DNA from 2 places in the Flagellimonas crocea genome. Region 1 is predicted to be linked to the other one. Evidence: riboswitches for the same ligand, from Rfam matches in the RefSeq annotation. Region 1 holds a riboswitch; the other holds the start of a gene.
The links. A riboswitch is a leader RNA that binds a small molecule or an ion and turns the genes downstream of it on or off. The one in region 1 is predicted to bind cobalamin.
Positions count from the first base shown of each region.

Region 2: linked by a shared signal. The riboswitch ahead of SD449_RS04035 (TonB-dependent receptor plug domain-containing protein) and the one ahead of metE (5-methyltetrahydropteroyltriglutamate--homocysteine S-methyltransferase) in region 1 are both predicted to bind cobalamin.

Region 1 covers NZ_JAUZVX010000007.1:423-7,924, reverse strand. Annotated here, with positions in the region: gene SD449_RS18380 (TonB-dependent receptor) at 1-1,239, opposite strand, end outside; gene SD449_RS18375 (FecR family protein) at 1,383-2,327, opposite strand; gene SD449_RS18370 (RNA polymerase sigma-70 factor) at 2,398-2,979, opposite strand; gene SD449_RS18365 (aldo/keto reductase) at 3,086-3,490, shown strand; gene metE (5-methyltetrahydropteroyltriglutamate--homocysteine S-methyltransferase) at 3,872-6,193, opposite strand; cobalamin riboswitch at 6,357-6,558, opposite strand; partial or broken gene SD449_RS18355 (gfo/Idh/MocA family oxidoreductase) at 7,442-7,502, opposite strand, start outside.
Region 2 covers NZ_JAUZVX010000001.1:869,745-877,246, forward strand. Annotated here, with positions in the region: gene SD449_RS04020 (S41 family peptidase) at 1-982, shown strand, start outside; gene SD449_RS04025 (hypothetical protein) at 1,284-2,888, shown strand; gene SD449_RS04030 (hypothetical protein) at 2,885-3,325, shown strand; gene SD449_RS04035 (TonB-dependent receptor plug domain-containing protein) at 3,667-5,529, opposite strand; cobalamin riboswitch at 5,599-5,831, opposite strand; gene SD449_RS04040 (ABC transporter substrate-binding protein) at 5,887-7,038, shown strand; gene SD449_RS04045 (FecCD family ABC transporter permease) at 7,039-7,502, shown strand, end outside.

The DNA of each region.
Region 1 (7,502 bases):
ATCGTACAATGGATTACCTTGTGCATCAAAAAGATTTGGGTCGTTTGTCGTAAATACCGGAGCAGGGTCGCCAGGGCGGTACTTTGGAGTGTTCTCCATACCTGTACGAACTACTTCCAACCACTCTTCCGCGTTCAACAAATCCATTTTCTTACGGATGCTTCCCACACTTAAGAAACCATCATAACCTATACTTATCTTTTCATCTTTTGAACCTCTTTTGGTCGTAATCAAAACAACTCCGTTGGCACCCCTAGCACCATAGATCGCTGCGGAAGATGCATCTTTCAGCACCTCCATCCGTTCGATATCGTTGGGGTTGATGAATTGAATGTCATCCATTACCACACCATCTACTACATATAGGGGGTCTGTTGAGGAATTGATGGTTCCAACACCACGAATTACGATTCTTGGCGAACCTGTAGGTGAACCTGAATTTAAAAATACATTTACACCGGCAACTTTACCCCTCATGCCTTGCAGTGCATTGCTAACGGGTGCCTTTAATAGGGTTTCGCTATCCACTGCGCCAACGGCTCCGGTAAGGTCAGATTTTTTCTGTGTACCGTAACCCACTACGACAACCTCTTCGAGTGCGGCCACATTCTCTTTTAGCGATACATCTATGGTCTGTTCCCCGGTGACTTCGATCTCTTGGGTCACAAAACCGATATAACTGAAGACCAGGACATCACCGGAGTCCGCCATAATGCTATAGTTACCGTCAAAGTCGGTGGTAGTACCCTTGGAGGTACCTTTTACCAAAATCGACACACCTGGAATGGGAGTGCCGGTATTATCGGTAACTTTTCCGTTAACAGTAAACTGTACATTGGTTCTGATCAACTCGTTAATCTTGTCCGGGCTCAAAGCGGTAGGCACTTTATCAATATCGTGCTTGCTTAGGAGGTTTTCAATTTTATCCTTAATCTCCGGGTTGTTCTTTGGAAACAGAATGATCTGGTTTCTCACAAAGCTAAAAGCAATATCGGAATCCGAGAACAGTTCGCTCAGTACGGCATCCAGTGTCTTGTTTTCAACTTTTAGCGATTTTCTGGAATAAACGTCCACAATGCTGTTATTGTAGAAAAAACTATAATCGCTCTTACGCTCGATTTCGTTCAGAATCCGCTTTAATCTTACATTATTTGCCTCCAATGAGATGCTTTGGGCATTTGCTTCAGAAGCAAATAACTTGGCCAAGGTAAGTGCCACTAAGATCAAATAGATTTTCATTATCCTGATAATTGGGACCTTTGGTAAAAAAAGTTCCTTTTTTTCCATAATTTTGAAAAGTTTACGATGTTTAATTACATTTTATGTGGTTAAATAGTCTCTGAGAGGAAGGTGTTGCCGCACCTTCCTCTCTCTTTTTGGTTTTATTGCTTCATAAATAGTGTTATTTGGTTATTATGCATTCTATAGAGTATGGGCGATGATACCTCAAAGAGGTCCAAGATCTGTTCAATACCAAGATTGTCAAACTCCCCGGTATATTTATAATCCATTATTCCAGGGGATTCTACGGATATTTCAACCTTGTATTTCCTTTTTAAATCACTTATTACTTGTCTTATGGGAGTTTCGTCATAAATCAGTTTTCCCTGGCGCCATGCCGTAAATTTATTGGTCTGCACGTTGTCCACGATGAGCTTGTCGGCATCCTTTACATAAGTGGCTCTTTGGGATGGTGCCAAAACAACGGTTTTCTGATTTCGCTCCTCCACCACCTTCACTTTCCCAGAAATCAACGTGGTTTCCACATGTTGGTCCTCGGGATAGGACTTTACGTTAAAAACAGTTCCCAAAACTTGAATGTTCATTCCATTTCCTGTATCCACCATAAAAGGTTTTTCCGCATTATGCGCCACGTCAAAAAAGGCTTCCCCGTTTAGGCTCACCTCTCTTGATGCCCCGGAAAATTTCTCCGGATATGAAAATATGGTGTTTGCATTGAGGGTAACTTTGGTACCATCTGACAAGGTTATGGTCTTGTTCTCTCCTATTGAGGTAGAAGCCAAAATTATCTGTGAAGGTTTTTCTTCCAATTGTTCATATGGAGAAACCAACGTATAGGCCAATGCAACCATTAGCAAAACGCAAGCTGCATATCCTACATATTTATACCAATCGGCAAATTCTCTTTTGGTCTCTAGTTTATTTTTGCGCTCGCCCTCTTTTAGCAGTTTGGCGACATGCCTTGCTTTCAGTACATGGTAACGCTGTTGTTGCTTGGGGTTTTTGAGCAACCACTTCACAACCTCAGCCTTTTTCCCTTCCGATAGACGGCCTTCTACCAGTGCATTTATATCCTTGTTGTTCATCTTAAATTAGGAACAGTATTCAATAGCAGGACGTAAAAAAGAAAGACACCCCCTAGTCGGAAAGTAAAATTTATAAAAATAGGGAGGGTAAATATTCTGCCAGTGCTACTCTAAGCTGCCTTAAAGCTCTGGTCATGTGGTTTTCCACGGTTTTTGGGGAAATTTCCAATTCCTTCGAAATTTCCTTGTTGCACAACCCCTCTACCCTGCTCTTTTTGAAAACCTTTTGGCACTTTTCGGGAAGTTGCTCTATGGCTTGGTCGACCAAGGATTGAAGTTCCCTCGCCAAAATGGATGAGGCCATATCGTCGGCCAAGGCTCCATGGTTCAACCAAAACTCCTGTTGCTCAAGGGACATCTCTTTGGTGAGCTTATTCTTTTTGGCACGAAGGTAATCCAAGCAGGCATTTCGGGTCATGCTATAAATATAACCTGTGAGATTGGAGGTGATTTGCAAATCGGCCCATTTGTCCCATAATTTGATGAAAACATCATGAACAATCTCTTCGGCATCTTCTCGGGAAGGCACATAACTATTTACAATCACCACAAGTTTTGGCCTGTAGAACTCATATATTACGCTAAAATCATCCTCCATGACGTTTTCCGAAAGAGGCTCGATTTTGAGGTTATGCAAATATTCGGGCTTCATTTTTGGTAAATGCAAACAATTTGTTCCCGCAATTTACAAATTTCGGATTAACAACAAATTTTTAATCTCACGATTTACCAAGTGCCCCACAATTAATATGGTGGGGATGCTACAATCGAAAGACCAGAATATTGGAATGATGGTTTGGAGCTCTTTGGGTTGGGGTCGATTGACAGGTAAAATAAAAAGGGGAATGGAAATGAAGGCAGGCAGGATCAAATCGGGCGGGAATGTTGGGGCACCACCGGTTGAGGACGAGTTCCTGTTCAATGTCATCGATGTTCTGGAAAAAATAAGCAGCGAAATTGGAAAATCCATACCACAGATCGCTATCAACTGGTTGCTTCAGAAAAAAAGTGTTTCCAACATCGTCATTGGCGCAAGGAACGAAAAGCAATTGCTCTCCAACATTGATTCCGTTGGTTGGAACTTGTCCGAAGAACACCTAAAGCTTCTCAATGGGATATCAGGGCAAGCACCGATTTATCCCCATTGGGTTGGGGATAGATAGGAACAAAGGGCCATAAGGCCCGTTTCTCGACGCAATACGGTTAAAACATTTCACGTAGGACTCATCTCTAGCGGTATTGAAACTGTAGAGGTAAAAAACTACTATACCTCTTGTAAAGTAATAATTTTAGCGCAGTTAAATTTGTGGTAATTCTTTATTAAACCATAGTTTAAAGGGACCTTTCAAGTAGTTCTGTTTATCTCTCGATTTTGGAATAGATTGGCCAATCGGTCTTACTAAAATTGAAACCATTCGAAAAAATCTGCGAACAATGATTGCATCGATATACATTAGAGCTTTGTAGTAAAGCGCAAGAAACATGTATCCCATCGGTTGGCCTCTTTGTTAAGGGGCCGATTTTGATATCGGCCCCCTTTGGTCCTAATTTGAAGGTTGGCCAACGGCCTCTCTCATTTGCCGGGCTGCGGAAACCATCACCTTCAAGGCTTTTTTGGTTTCCTCCCACCCCCTTGTCTTCAATCCGCAATCAGGGTTTACCCAGAGTTTGGATGCGGGCAATACGCTTTCCGCCTTACGTAGGAGCTCCAAAATTTCTTCGATGTTTGGAACCCTTGGAGAATGGATGTCATATACCCCGGGTCCTATGTCATTGGGATAATCAAACGCTTTAAAGGCATTCAACAATTCCATTTGGGATCGCGAACACTCAATAGTAATTACATCCGCATCCATATCCGCAATATTGTTGATGATATCGTTGAACTCCGAATAGCACATATGGGTATGTATCTGAGTGGAGTCCTTCACCCCGCTAGTGGACAACTTAAAGGAACCTATGGCCCAGTCTAGATAGTGGTCCCATTCTTTTTTATGCAAAGGCAAGCCTTCCCGAATGGCAGGTTCATCCACCTGTATGATCCCTATGCCCGCTTTTTCCAAATCGATTACCTCGTCAAGTAGAGCCAATGCTATTTGATTGCAGGTCGTGGAACGGGGCTGATCATCCCGCACAAAGGACCATTGTAGCATGGTGACCGGCCCCGTCAACATTCCTTTTACGGGCTTTTCGGTCAAGGCTTGTGCAAACGAAGTCCAGAACACTGTCATCGCATGCGGCCGGGAGACATCTCCATATATAATGGGAGGTTTCACACATCTCGACCCATAACTCTGTACCCATCCATTTTGAGTAAAGACAAACCCTTCCAACTGTTCGCCAAAGTACTCTACCATGTCGTTGCGTTCGAATTCGCCGTGTACATGGACATCTAGACCTATTTCCTCTTGAAAAAGGACGGCTTTTATCGTTTCCTTCATCAGGTATTCAACATACTCATCTTCACTTAGTTTTCCTTTTTTATACAGTGACCTCATATTTCTCAGCTCTTGGGTCTGTGGAAAGGATCCAATCGTAGTGGTAGGAAAAAGAGGAAGTTTTAAATGGGCTTCCTGAAGAATTTTTCTTTTTTCAAAGGGAGTTATCCTGTGGTAATCCCTTTCCCGAAGTTTCTCCACGCGTTGTTTTACCAAGGGCTTATGGATTACAATGGAATTTTTCCTTTTCTCCATGGAAGCCAAATTGTCCATGAAGATCGAGTGGGATTCGTAATCAGGAACACTGACGAGTGTCTTTAAGTTATGGAGTTCTTCCAATTTTTGATTGGCAAAGGCCATCCACTCCTTGATTTCCTTGGAAAGTGTTCCTTCATTCCTTTCCAATTCCAAATCACAGGGAACATGTATCAAGGAACACGATGGAGAAATAAAAACACGCTCCATACCCAATTGAGTCTTGGTCTTTAGAATAATTTCCATAGAAGACCGGAAATCGTTTTTCCAAATATTCCGGCCATCGATTACGCCCAGAGATAAGGATACATTCCTATTTAATTTACCGGAGGACAAAATTTTGTCCAATTCCCTTGGACCTCGTCTTAAATCCAGGTGCAAGGCGCACACGGGCAATTGGAGCACGGTATCAAGATTGTTCCCATATTCCCCAAAGTAACTGGCCAATAGGATTTTGAGATTTGGAAATTTTTCCGCGATTCCTTCGTATACTCCTGTAATGGCATTTTGTTCCCTATCCGCCAAGTCTGTGGAAAGGATGGGTTCATCAAATTGCACCCATGTGGCTCCCGCATCTGTCAGTTTTTTAAGGATGTCATGGTATACGGAAAGAAGTTCTGGCAATAGGTCGAGCCTATGGAACCCTTTCTCCTTTTCTTTGCCCAACAATAGATAGGTCACTGGGCCCAAAAGCACAGGTTTGGTGTGAATACCCAATGATTTGGCCTCATTGAACTCATCAACTGCTTTTGACGAAAGCAATTCAAATCCTTGATTTTTGGTAAACTCTGGAACAATGTAGTGGTAGTTGGTATCGAACCATTTGGTCATTTCCATGGCGATGACATCCACTCCATCTCTTTGTACTCCCCGAGCCATGGCAAAATAAAGGTCAAAAAGATTTACATCAGGTCCCTTTAGATCAGAATACCGCTCCGGGATGGCACCCACCATAAGTGTGGTATCCAATACCTGATCATAAAATGAGAAATCGTTGGATGGGATAAGGTCGATTTCCTTTTCTTGCTGGAGCTTCCAGTTTTCCTTTCGGATGCTTTTACCCGCATCCAGTAGATCTTGCATGGCACTCTTGCCAGACCAATACTTTTCGCAAGCCCTTTTCAGCTCGCGGTGGGCACCGATTCTTGGATAGCCCAAATTGCTTGTTTTCATTGCTAAAGCTTTTATAAAATTGAACAATTAGATAAAAGCTCCTTAGCTCAACTTCGCAATGCCTTAAAACAAGAGGAACGCATACGGGATTTGCCGAGGAAATCCCCGGTAAAGTTCAAACGTTCGACCTGCCCTTTACGCGAAGGCACCGTCAAAATCCCAAAAAGTGGGTACAATATGGGCAGGTATCCTGGCTTGTCCGATTTTTACCGCCTTCTCATCCTGAATCTGGACAATGGCTTTATGGGCAAAAACATACTATTCCAAAATGGAATCGGACTTACAGTTGCGCGTCAGCTCGTGATTTACACACGATTCCCTTTTAATCCCGACATCTGTCGGAAACCCTTATCGTTTTGATAAAGAAATTAAGTAAAGAACTTATTTGGGCATAAATGTATGTAATAATCCCAGTATATAATTAATTTGAATGTTTTATTATTGAAAGAGCATGTGGCAGCCCCGTAAGATTGTAGAACTTCAAAAAAAGAGAGGAATTTGGATGCCCAATTCGGACTGATTGATCTGTAATCTTCCAATATACAGAACAAACTGTTGCATTTCCTGCACAATCAGGACGGACAGATTATGAACTTCATGACGCCCACCATAGGGTCAACGACCGCTTTTGAACAATAAAAAAACCTTCACAAAGAGAAAGTTATTTGAAGGCCATCCTAGATGTTTAGCAAATGGGATAAAAACGACCCATTGCGTTTTTCTTTAAAACGAGCGAAGCGTTGTTTCTAAGTAATTAAAAACTTCTTTCAGGGATAGATTAACTTAAAGGAACTCTTGTAAAAAATGACTTTTCGGTAAGAAATCATGCTGTCTGAGATTACTAGACATCAATATATAACTTTGAGAGGCTCTTTTCTTTACTTCTCCCTAAATGAACTTTAAGTGTTTTGACCCGATAGGTCGGTCAATCTCACGAGAAGTGCATGCTTTAATCGAGTTGGCTCAATTTTACCAATTTTCCATAAAACAAAAAGGCCCACTCGATTCGAGTGAGCCTCTGTCTCACTAATTCAAACTTCACTACATAATTAAAATGAAGACCTTAAAATCTCATTCAGAGATTCAACTACTCTGTTAGAAATCTATTATAAGAACGGACCTCAATATCAATACCCTTAGTTAAATATTGTTTTTAAGATGGCCACTTTCTATGTTACTGGACAGCATTCCAATATAAACATGGTTGATCATCTGAACCCAATAGTATTGCGTGCCTGGATTACCTAATTAAAAATCCCGATAATTCCCGGACAAATACCTGTTGGCCTTTTCCTCCTGGAACTGTGCC
Region 2 (7,502 bases), on a different contig from region 1:
TGGTACTCAACTAACTGTAAACAATTATCGAACTTTGCTTTTTGGTGAAAATAGTACCTATACATTAGGAATGGCGACAGTATCGAACAACACCATCTCGGACAGCGCCAAAGAAGTTACCCTGACCAAAATAGAGAACCAAATCGAAGACCCAATATTAGTTGCTAAAACCTTGGACGTAAACGGCACCAATGTGGCCTATTTGATGTACAACCGCTTTTTGAGCAGTTTTAATGAAGATTTGAACGATGTTTTCGCCCAATTTAAGGCTGATGGTGCTACAGAGTTGGTTTTGGACATGCGTTACAATCCGGGCGGCTCCGTGAATACTTCTCGCTTATTGGCCAGTATGATCTATGATACCAACACCAATAATGTTTACATCAAACAACAGTGGAATGATAAAATTCAAGCTGAATTTTCAGAAGAGTTTTTGACGGATTATTTTGCCAGCTCAACTGGTTCAAGCCCTATTAACTCGTTAAATCTTACAAGGGTATTTGTAATAGCAACAGGAGATTCCGCCTCCGCCAGTGAATTAGTAATGAACGGTCTTGCTCCTTATATGGACGTTATTCACATTGGGGAGGTTACCAGTGGAAAAATTGAATTTTCAATCACTTTGGTCGATGACCCAGGAAATTCTTTTGTCTACAATAGCGACCGTGAAGGTAATATTAATCCTCAAAACAGCTGGGGATTGCAGCCTTTGGTGGGAATAAATACAAACGCAGTCGGAAATTCTGATTATATCGACGGTCTAATCCCAGATATAGCCCTTAGCGAAGATTTGACCAATCTTGGTGTGTTGGGCGACCCAAACGAGCCTCTTTTGGCACGCGCCCTAGAAGAAATTTCTGGAATATCTGCTAAAATAGACTTTACTGTGGAAATGCCAGCTGAGAACTTTGACAGTTCCAGAATGCATACTCCATTAAAAGACAATATGTATTTGGAAAAGCCATTGCAGTTGAACAAATAATAAAAAAGCGGCCAATTGGCCGCTTTTCTTCTTTTAAAGGTTCAGGTGAACACTTCTTTCAAATATCAATAATTCTTATTTTAACCCTTTGTAAGTAAAATACGTATCCTTTATTCCGAATTTTTTTATAAATTGCAATCAACCTCTTAATTAAACTTTAGCCAGAAATTTTTTAAAGTTGGCTATTATTAATTCTAATTCATGAGGTATCTCCCCACTACATTAGCAAAAGCTTCTTCGTGATTGCTTTTTGAAAAAGTACTTCCACTATCCGCAAAATAGTAAACTTAACCATTATATCATGAAAACAAATTTCAAACTATTACTCACATCTCTATTCGTACTGTTGATTTTTAATGCATGTAACAAGACGTTCGAAGAACAATTGTTGTTGGAGGAATCACAATTGAACGAAATAATTACTGTAAAAGGACAATTTGATGAATTTCATGAACTTAAAAAACTTTACGACGATGTAGTTGTTAAGGAAATAAAGAAGAACACCGCCGATAAAAAAGGAGAATACAATTTTCAAATAGATTCCACCAATGTCATTAAAAAATCATTTGAAAATGACAACTATTACACTTTTAGCGTGATTAGGGAAGATGATATTTGGCCCAATTTCGAGAACCTCGTAATTTCCAATAAGGACGGGCAAGATCCAGAAGCTTATCTTTTTGTATACATTCCCGATGAGGCATATTTAGAAAGTTTTAAAGAAAACCCTAACACCGCATTTTCTGGGAGCATTGAAGCAAAACCGCTCGACTACGAAAAACTTATGGCCTCTGCGGGTGGTTGCATAAACTACACCACGGAAATATGTAACTATGGCGGGCACACGGACAACGGCTTGGGCGAAGGTGTTGCAGGGCCTGGTTGCCAAGACACCTACATAGTGAACAATACGGTTTGCTTTATCTCACCCAATCCTTTCGATGGTGTGGGCGGTGGCGGCGGAAGCTCCGATGGAGGAAGTGGCGGAGGTGGAGGTTCCTCAAACGATTCCGACCTTCCGTTGGCCGACTCCGATGTAATTACCAAAATAGTGGTAACTCACGAACAATTGCACCAGCTCAACAGCGACCTTGGCTTTGTATATGCTTCACCAGAGGCGTACTGGGTCAGGGATTCAAAGAATAAGTATGAAGTGAGCAGGGTTATTGAATTTGTAGAAGCCAACAAAATAAACGGGATAGTATCCAAAAATGTTAAAGATTTTTCCGCTTGGTACATTAAATTAAAAATGTTGCCCAATTCTCCTTGCGGCGTGGGACACGATTGCGTGAAATCCATAAAAATGATGGCCCAAGGCCTACGCACGCTCCATGGGCAGGAGGGTATTTTAATGGCCGATTATTTTGACAGTTTGGTCTCAGATTATGGAACTTTCACAAAATCTGATCTACAGGCCTTTTATACTATGGCAAAGGCCATTACGGAGGATTACAATAACCGAATGTTCGATGCTGTCACAGGTGGTTTTGTTGCAGGTATAACACCTGTTTTGGAGATAGCACTTTTTGAAGTAGGTGCCCCAGTTGCCATTAAGCTGCTCCAAAAAATACCCATTTCTTGGGTATATAGAGGAACCCGCTTGAACAACATGGTCAAGAAAGTTAGGCTTTTGGGTAAGATGGGAAACAATAATACTGTAAGAGAAGTAGTGACTAACACTCCAGTTGCAAAAGCATCGGAACTTTTTAAGGCACTAACAAAACACGCAATATCAAAAACAAATAAAGCAGATGGAGTAATTTTAGCCAATATGGGAAATGGGAACTTTATAACTTACCGACCTATAACCGCTTCCAGTAGTAATATTCCTGCTACAATAACTTTAGACTTCAGAGCTGCGGGGATTTGGTCAAAAGTGAGGGACGTTAAATTCGTATTACCATGATAAAAGAAAATATTTTTGATGAACAAAATTTGGATATTTTTATCCCTAATGATGGTGTGGAGTTCATTTATTCAATACTTCAGAATCTAGGATACCGTGATTTTACTACTAAAAAAGCCAAGAAACATGGGTTAGATGTACTGAACAAACTTTTTGAATTAGATTTAATTGAAATATTTAGTTGGGGTAAACATCATAACTTATTTAACAACCTAGACCTGAACAAGAATCAAACAATAAAATTAATTGATAATATTTGGTTTGTTGGAGCCGATTTTGAAGACTTTCTTAATATGCCCATGTTCAGGCACAAAGATTGGTATTTAAAAGCCTTGGACAATGAGGGGCTAACATCGACTACAAATTGGAAAATCTTTGTTAAACAGAAAATAGGAAATCTGGAAAAATGGATTGAAGAAAACAGGCCAAAAGAATAGGCAGTAATATACTACACAATCCAAGGTATAACTTACTTTAACATAAAATTGCTCCAAAAAACACCCATTTCTTGGGTATATAGAGGGACCCGCTTGAACAATATGGTCGAGGAAGCAGGGGTCTTGGAAAACTAAGTAATTCTGGAAATCATATAAGGAAGGTTTTAACTAAAACTCCCGTTTCCAAGGCAAAAGAACTTATCATTTGGGCTTTTGACCCATATAAGGCAAAAAAAGGGAAATTGAAATTGAATATGCATCGTAAGTCTAAAAGAAATTGTCACAACATTACTCAATACCTAATCAAAATAAAAAAGCGGCCTATCGGCCGCTTTTCCTTTTTAAAGGTTCAGGTTGAGCCCGATCCTAAAGTTTCGTCCTCGGGTGGTGAAACCTAGCAATTCACGATAATCTTCGTTCAGCAAATTATCCGCATTCAAGAATACATTCAATTTATTCTTAATCAGTTCGTGCCTAATGGAAAAGTTCAACAGTGAAAATGGTTCCAAGGCAATATCCGAGAACGTAGCAAAATCCGTATCAAAACGTTCACCAGTGTAAGCGTAGGTCAATGACGCATCGGTACTCTCACAGAATTGATACCACAAAGACACATTCGCCTTGTGCTTGGGAATACGGATGGCATTGTCGCCCTTCCGTTCCGTGAAGGTGTAGTTGGCATTGACGCTAAAGCTGCTCCAAGGCAACCACGTAGCTTCTACCTCTACCCCATTGGCATCAATTTCATCCGCCACATTGATGCTCATAAAATTGGCATCGTAACCAATGGCATTCGTCTCGTTTCTATCAAAATAAACCGTGCTGATTCGGAAAGTATTATCGAGTTTAAATTCAATACCTCCCTCAATGGTAGCGTTTTCTTCAGGCTCCAATTCTGGATTCCCGCCGAAAGCACCGAACAATTGCGTTAGATTCGGTGTGATGTACGATGTAGCATACGACCCCATCAATTTTACATATCCATCTTCAGTATCAAACACAAATGATGGATTCACATTGTACACAAAATGGTTTCCATATTCGGAGTGATTGTTCAGTCTGGCGCCCGCATTCAGATTCAATCCAAAATCCGAAACATAGACCACATTGGCATAAGGGTCAACAATGGTAAAATCCACTTCTTCTGTAAAAATCGCTTCAACCTTTATATAATTCACCCCAAGTACCGTGTGGAACTTTTCAGCAAAAACGTATTTATTGTACACGTCCAACACCCAATTACTTCCTTCGGTCATACTTTCCCCAAAAGTGTCATTGGCCACGGACTCATAGTCCGTATAGGCAGCGTTCAAGTGAATGGAACCTTTGCCATAATCAAATTCTGATGACAGACCTACGCGTTGCTGCTCATTTTCACCCAAATTATCAGCTTCGGCCATTGAAGCATCATATTCATTCTTGAACTTGGTCTGATTACCATAAACCTGAACCCCAAAACTTTCCGAAAACTGATACCCTAGCTTTAGATTAGTGCTGTAATGGGAAAAAATGTCCTCTTCGTTCTCTGGCGTCACCGCGGCAGAGAGCCCACTCTTATATCGGTTGGAAAAATCGACCCCATAATTGAACTTGCCCAAAGTACCGTTCACATTCGCAGAATTTTGAATGCTCCCGATATTATAATTCTGGTCATCGGCTGTTTGATTGGTCCCTACGCTCGTTTCAAAATTTCCTGCAATCTTCTTTTCGGAGCTCTTTTTCGTTGTGATATTGATCACGGCCGTTACCGCATTGGTTCCATAAAGCGTACTTGCCGCTCCTTTAATGATCTCAATGGATTCGATGGTATTGGGCGAAAGCAAGCGAAGATCGTACTCTGCAGAAAATGTAGATGGATCCTGCACACGAACACCATCGATAATGATCAAAACCTGACGTCCACGGCCACCACGCGCATACACCCCAAGCACATCCCCATCACGACCGCGGCTACCTGCAATCTCGATACCGCTTTTGGTGTTGATGATTTCCGCAACCGTCCTGCCCTGGTTGCGCTGCATTTCTTCAGCAGTGATTTTGATCACTGTTTTTCCTGAGTTTTCTCGTTTCAACTCAAATTTTGAGTCGCTTACAACAACCTCGTCCAGTTGTTGCACTTTAAGTGAATCTTGCTGTACATTTTGTGCAAAAATTCCCTTGCCCGCCAATAGGGCGGTAATCAACCATAAATGATTTTTTTTCATTTCGTTTAATTGAATAAACGGGAGAATAGTATGTGATGCATACGTAAACTTTTATCCCGAAAGTTTAACATTGTTTGTTTGAATTTGGCAGGTCTCCTGGCTTGTGTTTTGTCTCCTACCTTCCCACCCATTGGGCAGTGGCTTTGAAGAAGAGACAATCGCCTACTACGTACTGATGCTCAAAAAACATCAGTGCCGATTCGGCACATACATTTACAGTTGCGGGAACAGCTCCAGTTTTTCACTGGATTCCCTTTTAATCCCACGGAAACTCCGTGCGAACCAAAATTCGGGGCCAAAGCTAATCAATCTGTTTAATCTTTTTCCGCAAAAATTAAATAATCTTACTTTTGACCCATGGCACAAAAACATCGATTGATTCTACCACTGGTATTGCTTCTGGTAGCGCTGACGGGTTGTAAACAAGAAAAAAAGCAGCAACCTGTTCAAATTCAAGAAACAGCATCGAACATTACGTATGCAAAGGGCTTCACGATAAAAAAAGAAGGCGATATAACCATTATTGAAGTCACCTCTGCTTGGCCAGGTGCCGACAATTTTACCTACGCCCTGGTTCCAAAGGAAAAATTGATAGCAATGTCCTTTCCAAGAGATGCCTACGATGCCATTATTGGCACTCCTGTTGAAAAAGTGGTGCTTACCTCCACCACCCACATTGAGCCCCTAACGCAATTGGGCGAACTCAATACCGTGGTCGGTTTTCCCAATACGGATTACATTTCTTCCCCAGAGGCTCGAAAACTGGTGGAAAACGGGCAAATTCAAAATCTGGGCATGAACGACATGCTTAACACTGAAATGGTGCTCGCCATGAATCCAGAGCTTATTGTCGGGTTTAGCATCAACAATGAAAACAAGGCGTACGACATTATCAAAAAAGCAGGGACGCCCGTGGTCTACAACGGCGATTGGGTAGAACACACCCCTTTGGGAAAAGCGGAATGGATCAAGTTCTTTGCACCTTTCTTTCAAAAAGAGGCCTTGGGCGATAGTATTTTTGCAGAAGTTGAATCTTCCTACCTACAAGCCAAGGAATTGGCCCAAAAAGCAAAGACCAAACCCACGGTTTTAACAGGCGGACTGTACAAAGACGTATGGTACGTAGCAGGCGGGAAAAGCTGGATGGCCAAGTTTCTGGAGGATGCCAATGCCGATTATCTTTGGGCCGATAACAACGAAACGGGCAGCATAGGACTCAGTCTGGAATCGGTTTTAGAAAAAGCCCAAGACGCCGAATATTGGTTCAATCCGTCAGCCGAAACCACGTATAACGAATTGGCCGAAGCCAATCCACACCATCAACAGTTTGATGCTTTCAAAAGCAAAAATGTGTTTTCCAATGCCATTGACAAAGGCGAAACGGGAGGGCTCATTTTTTATGAATCGGCCCCACATAGGCCCGATTTGGTATTGAAAGACCTCATCAAAATATTGCATCCCGAACTATTGCCGCAACACGAACTGCAATTCATCAAACCGTTACAATAAATGCAAGGAGGTCGAACATATCGGTTTTCGTTTTTACTGATGGTGCTCGCCTTGCTGTGTTCGTGGCTATTGAACATCAGTTCGGGGTCGGTTACTATACCTTTTGCCGATATGTTGTCTACCCTATTCGGGGAAAGTCCTGAAATTGCTTCGTGGGAGTACATCATCTGGGATTATCGGGTGCCCAAGGCATTTACCTCCATTTTGGTGGGTGCTGGACTCGCTTTGAGCGGACTTTTGATGCAAACCCTGTTCAGAAACCCTTTGGCTGGCCCTTTTGTATTGGGTATCAGTTCGGGGGCCAGTTTGGGCGCTGCCTTATTTTTAATGGGTACATCCATTTTGGCAGGGTACACCTCCCTATCATTTCTGGGTGATATAACCCTATCCATCGCCTCAAGTTTTGGTAGTTTTTTGGTGCTTTTGATAGTAATGATCGTGGCCCAACGGGTAAAGGACACTAT